Regions from separate parts of the Kitasatospora sp. NPDC051705 genome, predicted to be linked through region 4. Evidence: riboswitches for the same ligand, from Rfam matches in the RefSeq annotation. Region 4 holds a riboswitch; each other region holds the start of a gene.
What was found. A riboswitch is a leader RNA that binds a small molecule or an ion and turns the genes downstream of it on or off. The one in region 4 is predicted to bind cobalamin.
Positions count from the first base shown of each region.

Region 1: another riboswitch for cobalamin. It lies ahead of ACIA8Q_RS15205 (HoxN/HupN/NixA family nickel/cobalt transporter); the one in region 4 lies ahead of ACIA8Q_RS25880 (cobalamin biosynthesis protein).
Region 2: another riboswitch for cobalamin. It lies ahead of ACIA8Q_RS14020 (iron ABC transporter permease); the one in region 4 lies ahead of ACIA8Q_RS25880 (cobalamin biosynthesis protein).
Region 3: another riboswitch for cobalamin. It lies ahead of ACIA8Q_RS13875 (ribonucleoside-diphosphate reductase subunit alpha); the one in region 4 lies ahead of ACIA8Q_RS25880 (cobalamin biosynthesis protein).

Region 1 covers NZ_JBITCO010000009.1:252,412-255,609, reverse strand. The annotation lists gene ACIA8Q_RS15215 (hypothetical protein) at 1-492, opposite strand, end outside; gene ACIA8Q_RS15210 (metalloregulator ArsR/SmtB family transcription factor) at 544-927, opposite strand; cobalamin riboswitch at 1,010-1,203, shown strand; gene ACIA8Q_RS15205 (HoxN/HupN/NixA family nickel/cobalt transporter) at 1,235-2,350, shown strand; gene ACIA8Q_RS15200 (aminopeptidase P family protein) at 2,464-3,198, shown strand, end outside.
Region 2 covers NZ_JBITCO010000008.1:259,778-262,975, forward strand. The annotation lists gene ACIA8Q_RS14015 (ABC transporter ATP-binding protein) at 1-235, opposite strand, end outside; gene ACIA8Q_RS14020 (iron ABC transporter permease) at 235-1,299, opposite strand; cobalamin riboswitch at 1,476-1,615, opposite strand; gene sodN (superoxide dismutase, Ni) at 1,714-2,109, opposite strand; gene sodX (nickel-type superoxide dismutase maturation protease) at 2,371-2,751, shown strand; gene ACIA8Q_RS14035 (CGNR zinc finger domain-containing protein) at 2,748-3,198, opposite strand, start outside.
Region 3 covers NZ_JBITCO010000008.1:225,179-228,376, forward strand. The annotation lists gene ACIA8Q_RS13875 (ribonucleoside-diphosphate reductase subunit alpha) at 1-1,206, opposite strand, end outside; cobalamin riboswitch at 1,395-1,559, opposite strand; gene ACIA8Q_RS13880 (glycosyltransferase family 39 protein) at 1,601-3,178, opposite strand.
Region 4 covers NZ_JBITCO010000024.1:38,250-41,447, reverse strand. The annotation lists gene ACIA8Q_RS25885 (transcriptional regulator) at 1-650, opposite strand, end outside; cobalamin riboswitch at 947-1,079, shown strand; gene ACIA8Q_RS25880 (cobalamin biosynthesis protein) at 1,235-2,215, shown strand; gene ACIA8Q_RS25875 (cobyric acid synthase) at 2,212-3,198, shown strand, end outside.

The DNA.
Region 1 (3,198 bases), on a different contig from region 4:
CTCGAACTGCTCCTCGTGGGACAGCCCGATGACCGCGGGGAAGACCCGCCCCCGGTGGGTGAGCTCCTGACGGGACAGGCCGGCGGCACTGACCCCGTCCCCGGTGGACTCGGCGACCAGGCGGTTGTAGCCGGCGCCGTGGGGGAGGACGACGAGCGGGGCGCGCAGCCGGTGCATGGAGGCGTGGACCGCGCAGGACACCGCGAGGTCGAACTCGTACCGGACGGCCTCCTCCCACGGGATGACCGTGACGGCGGGTTGCTGGTCGGCCAGGTAGGGGCCGAGGCCCGCCGTGAACGCCGAGCCCGGGTTGACGGTGAGGTAGCACCGGACGCCGAGCTGCGGGCGGACGAGCAGGGTGAGCACGTCGAGCACCCGGGTGGCCGAGGTGAGCGTGCGGGCGACCGCGAGGACGCGGGCCCGGACGGGCCAGGTCTCCCAGCGGTCTTCGTCGGGCCAGGGCCGGGGCCGGCGCCGCAGGCGGTTCAGCACACGAAGATCGTACTCATCCGGCCCCGCTCCGGCGGGTCCGTCCGGGGCGGGTCAGCCGGTGGCAGCGGTGGGTTCGTGGTGGTCGGCGGCGGCGCAGGGGTCGAGGAGGGGGCGCAGGGCGTCGTCGACGAGCCGGTAGCGCACGACGCGTCCGTCGCGGTCGCCGGTGACCACGCCGGCGGTGCGGAGCAGTCGGAGGGCCTGGGAGACGGCGGGGTCGCGCATACCGGTGGCGACGGCGAGGTCGGTCACGGCGAGCGGGCCGGCGCGGTGCAGGGCGAGCAGGAGGGCGAGCCGGCCCGGGTCGGCGAGCAGGGAGAACCGCTCGGCCCAGGTGCGGACGTGCGCGGTGTCGCCGATGGCGGCGATGGCCTCGCAGACCCGGTGTCCGTCGATGGTGCGGTGGTCCGCGCGGTCGGCCGGTACGAGATGCATGCGGACATTCTCGCAGGCCGGGGCCTGTGATCCTGGACACCTGCGCAGGTGCGCAGCCTTGCATGGGTGGAGCCGGGCCCCCTACGGTGTTGCCCGCCGTGGTGCTCGGGAAGACCGGTGACGGACCCTCAGGGGTCCCAGTCCGGAGCGGCCCTCGCCACTGTGATCGGGGGGAGTCGTCCGTATCCACGACGCCACTGGGCGCTTCGCGCGTCTGGGAAGGCGGGTACGGGTGCCCCGTAAGCCAGGAGACCGGCCACGGCATCTCACGAAGTCTTTCCACGAGGTGCTGGAGCGTGATCCGCGTATGACCCTGCCCGAAACCGCCGCCCCCGGGGCGCCGGCGGCGCCGTCCGCACTGCCGACGTTCCGCTGGAAGCGCGAGGACACCGTCCGCACGGCCGGACTGATGGGCGTGATCCTGGCCATGCACGTGGTCGCGTTCGGGACGCTGTTCTTCCTGGTCGCGCCCCACAACTACGCGGTCGGCACCCAGGTCTTCGGGGTGGGCCTGGGCATCACCGCGTACACCCTCGGCATGCGGCACGCCTTCGACGCCGACCACATCGCGGTGATCGACAACACCACCCGCAAGCTGATGGCGGACGGCAAGCGCCCGGTGTCGGTGGGCTTCTGGTTCGCCCTCGGGCACTCCTCGATGGTGGTCATCATGGCCGCCCTGGTGGCGGGCGGCGCCCAGCTGGCCAACACCCTGATGGACGACGAGTCGACGACCCACCAGTGGCTGGGGATGGTCGGCACGACGGCCTCCGGCGCGTTCCTGTACCTGATCGGCGCGCTCAACCTGGCGGCGCTGGTGGGCATCCTCAAGGTGTTCCGGGCGATGCGGGCCGGGAAGTACGACGAGGCGCAGCTGGAGGAGCACCTGAACTCGCGCGGCTTCCTGGCGAGGGTGCTGAACCGGGCGACGCGGTCGATCACCCGGCCGGGGCAGATGTTCCCGGTGGGCATGGTGCTGGGCCTGGGCTTCGACACCGCGACCGAGGTCACCCTGATGGTGATGGCGGGCTCGGGCGCGGCGGCCGGGCTGCCCTGGTACGCGATCGTCTGCCTGCCGCTGCTCTTCGCGGCCGGGATGAGCCTGTTCGACACGCTGGACGGGACGTTCATGAACTTCGCGTACCAGTGGGCCTTCTCCAACCCGGTGCGCAAGGTGTACTACAACCTGACGATCACGGGGCTGTCGATCGCGGTGGCCTTCGTCATCGGCACGATCGAACTGGTCGGCGTGCTGCACGAGAAGCTCGACCTGACCGACCCGGTGAGCGGCTGGATCGCGGACATCTCGCTGGACAACGTCGGGTACGCGATCGCCGGGCTCTTCGTGGTGGTCTGGGCCGCGGCGATCGGCTACTGGAAGCTGGCCGGGGTCGAGAAGCGCTGGCAGCCGACCGGGCAGTGACAGCCCCGAACCGGTCGGCCCGGGGTGCGAGCCGGGGCGTGCGGGCAGCGGCGACGTGCCCCCTCGGGAGTGCTCGGCGGGCGGAACGGGGTGCGGCTTCGTAGGCTCGACGCATGTCTGATGCGTACGCGGGTCGGCGGGAGCGGGTGAGGGAGCACTGCAGTGCGGCCGGGGCCGATGCGGCGCTGATCACCCGGGCGGCGAACGTGCGGTATCTGACCGGCTGCGCGCCCTGCGGGGCGACGCTGCTGCTCACCAGGGACCGCGCACTGCTGGCGCTGCCGGACGACCTGCCGCCGGACGACACCGGGGAGCACCTGATCGCCCCGGACGTCACCCAGGTGCCGGTGCCGGCCGGGGCGGACACCGCCCTGGCGGCGGCCGAGGCCGCGGCGCGGCTCAGGCTGGCGGCGCTGGCGGTGGAGGAGCACGACCTGACCGTCAGCCGGCACCGGTCGGTGGCCGGCCTGTCCGGCGGTGCCCGGCTGGCCGACCTGGACCGGCTGGTGGAGCGGCTGCGGGTGGTCAAGGACGAGCACGAGATCGCCGACCTGCGGATCGCCGCCGAGATCGCCGACCAGGCGCTCGGCGAGCTCCTGGAGTCGATCCTGGTCGGGCGGACGGAGCGGCACCTGGCGATGGAGCTGGAACGCCGGATGATCGACCACGGTGCGGACCGGGCGGCCTTCCCGGTGTCCGTCGGCACCGGCAGCCACTCCGGGCAGCCCGCCCACCAGCCGACCGACCGCCGGGTGGAGGAGGGTGACTTCCTGACCGTGGTGATGGGCGCCCAGTACCGCGGCTACGGCATCTCGACCGCCCGGACCTTCGTGATCGGCGCCGCCCCC
Region 2 (3,198 bases), on a different contig from region 4:
CCACCCGCCGGGCGGCCTCGCGGGCGGGGAGCGCGTGCAGCTCGGCGCCGTCCAGCAGGACGGCCCCGGCGGCGGGCCGCAGCGCCCGGTAGACGCAGCGCAGCAGGGTCGACTTGCCGCTGCCGTTCGGCCCCACCAGACCGACCACCTGCCCGGCGGCGGCCTTCAGCACGACGTCGTGGACCAGCCGGGCACCGGCCAGGTCGACCGAGACCCGGTCGAGGGAGAGGTCCATCAGCGCCCCCCGAGGGCGTGGCCGCGGCGGCGCATCAGGAACAGGAAGCAGGGCACGCCGAGCACCGCGGTGCCGACCCCGACGGGCAGTTCGGCGGGCGCCAGCAGGGTCCGCGAGACGATGTCCACCCAGACCAGCAGTAGCGCACCCGCCACCGGCGCGACCAGCAGCACCCGGCGGTGGCCGGCCCCGACCAGCATCCGGGCCAGGTGCGGGACCATCAGCCCGACGAAGCCGATCGCCCCGCTGACCGCGACCACCGTGCCGGTGACGGCGGCGGTCACCACGAACAGCTCGCGGCGCAGCCGGTCCGGGTCCACGCCGAGCGAGGCGGCCGTCTCGTCACCCATGGCGAGCGCGTCCAGCCGGCCCGCGGAGCAGTGCAGGTGGACCAGGCCGGCGAGCACGGTGGCGGCGACGATCGGGACGGATCCCCAGGTGGCGCCGCCGAGGTTGCCGAGCAGCCACATCATGGCGTCCCGGGCGGCCTCGCCGCGGGCGGCGGCGAAGACCATCAGCGCGGTGGCGGCGGAGAAGCCGTAGGAGAGCGCGGTGCCGGTGAGCACCAGGCGCAGCGGGGTGAGTCCGTGGGCGGTCCGGGCGGCCAGGTAGACCAGCACCATGGCGAGCAGCGCGGTGCCGAAGGCGGAGGCCGAGATCGCCCACACCCCGAGCGAGGCGAAGGCGCCCAGCAGCAGGACGGCGTTGGCGCCGACGGCCGCGCCGGAGGAGATCCCGAGCACGAACGGATCGGCCAGCGCGTTGCGCACCAGAGCCTGCACGGCGACCCCGGTGGCGGCGAGCCCGGCGCCGACCACCGCGGCCAGCACGGTGCGCGGCAGCCGGATCTCCCAGACGATGGCGTACGCGGCGGCCTCGTCGGCCTCCAGTCGACCGCCCGTCAGCCCGGCGGCGAGCAGCCGCAGCACCCGGGCAGGGCCGAGGCCGGCGGCGCCCAGCGCGACCCCGCAGACCAGCGAGAGCAGCAGGGCGACGGCCAGGCCGAGGGCGAGGGGCGGGGCGGGTATCCGCCGGGCGGGCGGCGCGGCCGCGGCGCCGCTCACGTGCCGGCCCCGCCGGGCCGCACACGGGCGTGGGCCCGCGCGCACCTGTTGACGGTCCGTTCGCTGCGCTCGTTCACCGGGGTTGTGCGCCTTGCCTCGGGCCGCGGGCGCGCGGGGGCGGGCGCCGGGCGGGCGCGGGCCCGTGCGGCGCCGTCCCCTCGCAGTCCACGGCGAGTTGTCGGGAGGTCAGCGGCCGGGGGCGATCGGGCTGGCGCGGCCGTGCGGGCCGCGCTCACCGTTGCGGGTCAGCGCCGGACTCACACCGGACTTCCCCCTCGGACGCCCTGGCAGCATAACAGCCACTCAGGCTAGGCAACCCTTACCGGGGTGGGTCCCGGCCGGGTCGGCCGTGGACGCACGACCGCCCCCGTCCGGCGGTGCGGACGGGGGCGGTCGGGTGGCGACGCGTCAGGCTCAGGCCTGCTTGGTCTCCCAGAAGATCTTGTCGACCTCGGCGATCAGGTCCAGCAGGGCCTGGCCGGTGGCCGGGTCGGTGGACGCCTTGGCGGCCGAGGCGGCCTTCAGGGTGTCGTTGATCAGCGCGTGCAGCTGCGGGTACTTCTCGAAGTGCGGGGCCTTGAAGTAGTCGCTCCACAGCACCGAGATGTGGTGCTTGACGGCCTCGGCGCGCTGCTCCTTGATGATGACGGCGCGGGCGCGGAAGTGCGGGTCCTCGTTGGCCTGGTACTTCTCCTGGGTGGCCTTGACCGACTCGGCCTCGATCCGGGCCTGCGCCGGGTCGTACACGCCGCAGGGCAGGTCGCAGTGGGCGTGGGCGGTGGCGCGCGGTGCAAACAGACGAGAGAACATGGGAGTCCTTCCTTAGATCGTCTTCCCGCGCCCGAGATTACCCTTCCGCCCTGCGGGTTTCGCGATCGGGCGGTGGGCCTAGGGCAAAAGGCGGACCCGGAACCGGGGTAATCCGGACATCGAACGGGGTGACGATCCGTGCGGCAGACTGGGACCGTTCGGTCGGGAGGAGGAGTCGTGGCGCGGAGCGCGGAAGCCGGGGGCGGCGCCCGGGGCGGCGGCGCGCTGCCGTTCGGGCTGGTCGACGTGGCCGGGCCCTCGATGGTCCCGACCCTGCGCGAGGGCGACCAGCTGCTGGTGCGCTACGGCGCGCCGATCCGCCCGGGCGCGGTGGTGCTCTTCCGGCACCCCTTCCAGCAGGACCTGCTGGTGGTCAAGCGGGCCGCCGAGCGCCGCCCGGCGGGCTGGTGGCTGCTGTCCGACAACCGGCCGGTGGACAGCGACAGCCGCAGCTACGGCCCGGTGCCGGACGAGCTGGTGCTCGGCCGGGTGCTGCTGCGGTTGCGCCCGCGCCCGGCCTGGCTGGCGCCCGGCCGCCGGCTGGAGCGGCTGCTGCTCGGCGGCCGGCTGGCCGCCGTCCCGGGCCTGGCCCGCCGGCTGGGCCTCTGGGTGGAGGACGTCCACCCGCCGCAGCCGCGCTAGGGGGTGTTGCCCGGCGCCGCGGCCTCCGCCTCCTGGCGCTTGCGGGCCCGGTAGGCGGCGACGTTGGCGCGGGTCGCGCAGCGGTCCGAGCAGTAGCGGCGGGAGCGGTTGGTCGAGGTGTCCAGGTAGGCGTTGCGGCAGGGGGCGGCCTGGCAGATGCCGAGCCGGTCGGCGCCCAGCTCGGTCAGGTGCACGGCCAGGCCCATGCAGGCGACGGCGCTGAAGTGCGCGGTGGCGGTCGGCGAGTTGTCGGCGAGGTGCAGGTGCCAGCGGGGCCGGCCGGCGTCGTCCAGGTAGTCGTGCCCGGAGACCAGCGGGCTGACGGGGTACTCCATCAGCAGGCTGTTCAGCAGGTCGACGCCCCGGACCTCGTCGTTCTCGGCGGCGGCCTCGAAGACCCCGCGCAGTCTGGTCCGCACCGCCCGCAGCCGGGGCAGGTCGGACTCG
Region 3 (3,198 bases), on a different contig from region 4:
GGTCTGCGCCAGGGTGCGCATCATCCGGGCGTACAGGGTCTGCGCGGGGATGGTGCGCACGGCCTTGCCGGCCTGCTCGGCCTTGCGGTAGGCCTCGTCGAAGTCGGAGCCCCACAGGTCGACCAGCTCGGGGACGTCGGCGGGGGAGAACAGCGACCAGTCCTGGTTGGCGTTCACGCGGCGCATGAACTCGTCCGGGATCCAGTGCGCCAGGTTGAGGTTGTGGGTGCGGCGCGCCTCCTCGCCGGTGTTGTCGCGCAGCTCGAGGAACTCCTCGATGTCGGCGTGCCAGGTCTCCAGGTAGACGCAGGCGGCGCCCTTGCGACGGCCGCCCTGGTTGACCGCGGCGACGGAGGAGTCGAGGGTGCGCAGGAACGGGACGATGCCGTTGGACTTGCCGTTGGTGCCGCGGATCAGGCTGCCGCGGGAGCGGATGCGCGAGTACGACAGGCCGATGCCGCCGGCGTGCTTGGAGAGGCGGGCGATCTGCGCGTAGCGGCTGTAGATCGAGTCCAGGTTGTCCAGCGGCGAGTCGAGCAGGTAGCAGCTCGACATCTGCGGGTGGCGGGTGCCGGAGTTGAACAGGGTCGGCGAGGAGGTCAGGTACTCCAGCCGGCTCATCAGGCGGTACAGCTCGGCCACCTCGCGCACGGACTGCTCGGTGTCGCCGACCGCCAGGCCACAGGCGACGCGGAGCAGGAAGTGCTGCGGGGTCTCGACGACCTTGCGGGTGATCGGGTGGCGCAGCAGGTAGCGGGACTGCACGGTGCGCAGGCCGAAGTACTCGAAGCGGTCGTCGCCCTGTCGGTCGATCAGCGCGTCGAGCGCGGCGGCGTGCTTGGCGACGAAGGCGGCGGTGGCGTCGCCGATCAGGCCCTCGGCGTGGCCGACGGCGATCGAGGCGGCGAACGAGGTCGCGCCCTGGCTGTCGGCCTCGTCGACGATCTCCAGTGCGAGCAGGCGGGCGGCCAGCTTCGAGTACTGGGGGTCCTCGGCGATCATCGACGCGGCGGCGTCCACGGCCAGCCCGCGCAGCTCGGCGAAGTCCGAGCCGGCGTGGCGGCCGCGCAGCGCGGCGGCGGCGACATGGCCGGGGTCCACCTGGGGGAGATCGACACTACGGTCGGTGAGCAGCCGCAGCAGCGCGCCGCCGGGGTCGGAGACCGTCGGGGCGGCGGGGGCGGAACCGGAGCCCTGGGTGGGCAGGGTGGCTGAGGCAGCGGTGGTCAAGGCGCTCTCTCCTGGCGGCGATCGGCGGCGGTGATCGGGTCCGGGCCGAACGGGGCAGGGGAGCACGGCGCGTACGCAGGAGTGCGTCGCGCGACGGTGGCGTCCCCGGCCCGCCCGCGAGGCCCGGAAGGTACTGCTCGTGCTGGCGCGGCCTCTGCGGGAGGGCCGTGGCGCACGCCGTCGGCAGGTACTCGGACTCGCGGGCGCGGCTTGTCGAGCCGCCCGCACACCGCTGCGGGGCAGTCCCGGACTCGCACCGGGTTCCCCTGCTTTGACAGCAGGAGTGAGCATACATCTAGTGGCGGCTGACTGCGGCGGCACCATATGTTGTGGCCGACGTGTCGTGGGCCACGGTGGGCCCGGCGGCCGTTCAGTGCTTCAGATAGACCTTGTAGGTGCTCGAATCGCCCGTCGGAGAGGTGAACTGGGCGATCAACCGGTAGTGCCCGCCGCTCGCCAGCGCCGTCGCCAGGACGCGGTCCGTGGCGGCCGGGGCGGTGCTGTCCAGGACCACGACGGTGAAGTAGCCGTCCTTGATCGCGGCGGCGCTGCCCTCGTCGCCGTGATGCTCGACACCCGCCGCGTCCCGGTAGTCCGTCCCGGAGCGGGCCGACGTCCACTGCTCGGGCCGGCTGACGGCGCCGAGGTAGTACTCGGGCAGCCCGTCGACCTCGGTCAGGTAGTGGCCCTGCGGCGTGGCGTGCACCCGCAGGACGGCGAGCAGCCGGCCGGAGTCGGGCCCGTTCTGGTAACGCAGCGCTGACTGCTCCAGACCGAGCGCGAGCAGGGCGACCCAGACCAGGATGCCCAGCTGCGGGTGGCGGAAGTGCGCGCCGACCAGCCGGGTGAGGCCGACCCCGGCGAGCGGGGCGGCGAGCAGCATCCCGAAGCCCAGGTGCCGGAACAGCGCCCCCGAGGTGCCCAGCGCCAGGTGGACCGCCGGGACCAGCAGGGCGGTGCAGGTCAGGGCGGTGCCCAGCAGGGCGCGCTGGGCGCGGGTGGTGGTGACGCCGTCGTTCTCCGGCGACTCGAGCAGCTGCTCGCGGCGGGCGTACGCGATCGTGCCGGCCACCGCGAGGACGGTGAACAGGCCGCCCCACTGGACGGTGTTCAGCAGGATCTCGCCGCCCGGACGGGAACCCTGCCCGTGGGCCGGGGACCACCCGGCGACCTTGCCGAGCAGTCCGAACGGCAGCAGGGCGCCCACCGTGCCGGCGGCGAGCAGCAGGGACCGCAGGGCGGCCGGGCCGAGCCGTCGCCGCGGCCAGGTGGTGGCCGCCGCCAGCGCGACCAGCGCGGGCAGCGTGAACACCGCGGAGTACGCGACGGCGCAGGCCAGGGCGGCGACCGGCGCGGCGAGCAGGACGAGGGCCACCGGGCGGCGCGCGGTGAACACCGTGACCCAGGCCGCCAGGGCGACCAGCAGGACGGCGAGCGCCTCGGGCGCGGCGTAGAAGCCGACGACGACGGTCGACTGCACCACCGCGTAGCCGGCGATCGAGCAGATCGCCACCCGCTCGTTGAAGAGCCGGCGGGTCAGCGAGTACAGCAGCACCGTGGTGAGCAGGGCGAAGCAGAGGCTGAGCACCCGGGCGCCGAAGATGCCGTTGGCGTCGGCGGCGGCGCCGGCCAACGGCAGGTACAGCTGGGGCGTGCCGGGTATTCGCTCGGCCAGGTGGGTGGTCACGGGGGTGCCGTGCAGCAGGTGGTCGAGCTGCTGGCGGCCGGCCACCATGGCGGCGGCCTCGTCGGGGTGCGCGGCGGCGAGCAGGCGCAGCGAGAGCAGGGCCTGGATGACGAGGACGGCGGCGAGCACGCCGCGGGCGATCCAGCGGCGCCGGGGGCTGGGGGCCGGGTCCCAGCCGATCGCGGGGACCTGCGGGATGGTGTACGGCGCCAGCTCGACGGCCTGGTCGTCCACCGGGCCGGGGGCGCCGGTCGGGGCCACCTGCGGCGGCGCGTCGGACG
Region 4 (3,198 bases):
TGCTCGCGGACCGGGTCCGGCACCGCGGCGGCCGGGGAGCCCCAGCTGCCGCTGCCCCAGTGGGAGGAGACCTGGTTCTCCTGCTGGAGGGCCGTCAGCACGGCCGCCAGGTCGTCCTCGTGGACCGGCACGATCCGGGCGACGGCCCGGACGTGGGCCTGCCACCGGCCGTCCACGCACTGGCGCAGGCACCGGTCGAGCTCCTCGCGGCGGCCGGTGACGTCGACGAGCTCGCGCAGCCGCAGGCCGAGCACCTGGGCGAGCGCGTGGGTCTGGGCCTCGTCGCCGTCCCACCGGCCGGTCAGCTCGGCGTCCTGGTAGCGGCGCAGGGCGACCCCGATCCGGCGGGCGGCGGCGTCCTGGTGGAGTTCGCGGGCGACCCGGAAGTCCCGCAGCCGGGTGGGGCGGGTGCCCATCAACTGGACGGCGGGGCACCAGAGCGCGCGGGCCAGCGCGATGAACTCCTCCTCGGTCGGCCGCAGCTCGCCGCTCTCCCAGGCGAGGACGTGGGTGGGCAGCAGGCGGACGCCGTGCGCGGCCATCCCGCCGACGACCTGGTCGGGGGTCAGGCCGAGGCCGGCCCGGTGGGCTCGGGCGGCGCCCGGCGAGAACGGCACCGGGGGCAGGGCGGGGGGCTGTCTGCGTCGCATGGGAACGAACGGTAGGTGCGGGTGGCGGCGGGCCCCAGCCGCCGAACACACGAAGCGGCCCTGGAGGTCCCTACGGACCGCTGGACGATCGCACAGGGTGTCATGCCCCTGCGGGCGGGCGGATCGGAGGTACCGACGGAGGTGCCGACGCGGGCCCCGCCGCCCGTCGCCGCCGCCCGGCCGGGAGCCCGCGGCCGCCCCGCGGCCCCCGGTCCCGTGTGACCAACCCCTCCGTGACCTCGGTTGACTCCCGGTTCGGCCGCGTGATGGGATCCGGGGGCCAAACGGAGGCATGCAGAGGAAGCCGGTGCGAGTCCGGCGCGGTCCCGCCACTGTCACCGGGGAGCACGCTCGGCAGGTTGCCACGGCGCGCCGTCAGAAGCCGCTGGAAGGCCCGGGGGTGCGTCCGACCCGGAAGCCAGGAGACTCTCGCCCCCGCTACGTCGAGCCAGGGCGCGGACCCTGAGTGAGGACACGCACGCGATGCAGGCTGCCCCGCCCCGCCGGACCCGACGCTGCCTTCCGCCGCACCCCCCGGTCCCGCCGCACCCGGCCGCCGCCCCCGCGAACCCGCCGCACCCGACGTGCGCCCGCTGACCCGCGCGGCGGCGTTCGCGCTGGGCGCCCTCGCGGGCTACGCCGCCGACGCCCGCTACGCCGACCCCCGCCGCGGCCACCCGGTGGCCGTCTTCGGCTCCGCCGCGGCCAGGCTCGAGCGCCGGCTCTGGCGGGACGACCGGGCGACCGGCGCCGGCTACACGGCCCTGTGCGCGGGCACCGTGGCCGCCGCCGCGGTGGCCCTGGACCGCACCGCGGGCCGGCGCCCGCTCGGCCGCGCGGCCCTGGCCGCCGCCGCGACCTGGACGGTGCTCGGCGGCACCTCGCTGACCCGGGAGGCCCGCACCATCGGCCGCTCGCTGGCCGCGGGCGACCTGACGGCGGCCCGGGCCCGGCTGCCGCACCTGTGCGGCCGCGACCCGAGCGCGCTGGACGAGCAGCAGATCGCCCGCGCGGTGGTCGAGTCGGTGGCCGAGAACACCGCCGACGCCGTCGTCAACGCGCTCGTCTGGGGCGCGCTGGCGGGCACGCCGGGGCTGCTGGCGTTCCGCGCGGTGAACACCCTGGACGCCATGGTCGGCCACCGCTCGCCGCGCCACGCCCGGTTCGGCTGGGCCTCGGCCCGGCTGGACGACGTGGCGGGCTGGCCGGGCGCCCGGCTGACCGCCCTGCTGACCGTCGCCGCCGCGCCGCAGCCGCGCACCGCCTGGCGGGTCTGGCGCCGGGACGGCTCGGCGCACCCGAGCCCGAACGCCGGCCAGGCCGAGTCCGCCTTCGCGGGCGCGGTCGGCGTCCGGCTGGGCGGCACCCTGCAGTACGGCGAGCGGGTCGAGCACCGACCCGTCCTGGGCGCCGAACTGCGGCCGGTCACGGTGGACGACATCGAGCGGGCCTGCGTGCTCTCCCGGAGGGTGGGCGCGCTGGCCCTGGGTACGACCGTGGCGGGGCACGTCGCACTGCGACTGCTGGCCGGCCGCGGAAGCAGAAGCGGAAAGGGACGGGCATGAGCAACGCGCTGCTGGTCGCAGGGACGACCTCGGACGCGGGCAAGAGCGTGGTGACGGCGGGCATCTGCCGCTGGCTGGCCCGCCGCGGGGTCGCGGTGGCGCCGTTCAAGGCGCAGAACATGTCGCTGAACTCCTTCGTCACCGCCGACGGCGCCGAGATCGGCCGGGCCCAGGCGATGCAGGCGCAGGCCGCCCGGGTGGAGCCGGAGGCGGCCATGAACCCGGTGCTGCTCAAGCCCGGCGCCGACGGCCGCAGCCAGGTCGTGCTGCTCGGCCGGCCGGTCGCCGAGGTCGGTGCGCTGGACTACCGCGAGCGCAAGCCCGTCCTGCTGGAGCGGGCCCTGGAGTGCCTGGCGGACCTGCGCCGCCGCTACGACGTGGTGGTCTGCGAGGGCGCCGGCTCGCCCGCCGAGATCAACCTGCGCGACCGGGACATCGCCAACATGGGCCTGGCCACCGCGGCCGGACTGCCCGTGGTGGTGGTCGGCGACATCGACCGCGGCGGCGTCTTCGCGGCCATGTACGGGACGCTGGCGTTGCTGTCCGCGGAGGACCAGCGGCACGTGGCCGGCTGGTTCGTCAACAAGTTCCGCGGCGACGCCCGGCTGCTCGCCCCCGGGCTGGAGATGCTCCACGGGCTGACCGGCCGCCCGGTGCTGGGCACCCTGCCGATGCTGCCGGGCCTGTGGCTGGACGCCGAGGACTCGCTGGACCTGTCGACCGTGGTGGACCGGGTGGACGGCCGCGGCCCGCTCGGCGCGGACGTGCTGCGGGTGGCCGTGGTGCGCTTCCCCCGGCTCTCCAACTTCACCGACGTGGACGCGCTCGCGCAGGAGCCGGGCGTGCTGGTGCGCTGGGCGACCCGGCCGGAGGAGCTGGCCGACGCCGACCTGGTGGTGCTGCCCGGCACCCGGGCCACCGTCGCCGACCTGGCCTGGCTGCGCGAGCGCGGCCTGGAACCGGCGCTGAAGGCCCGCGCGGCG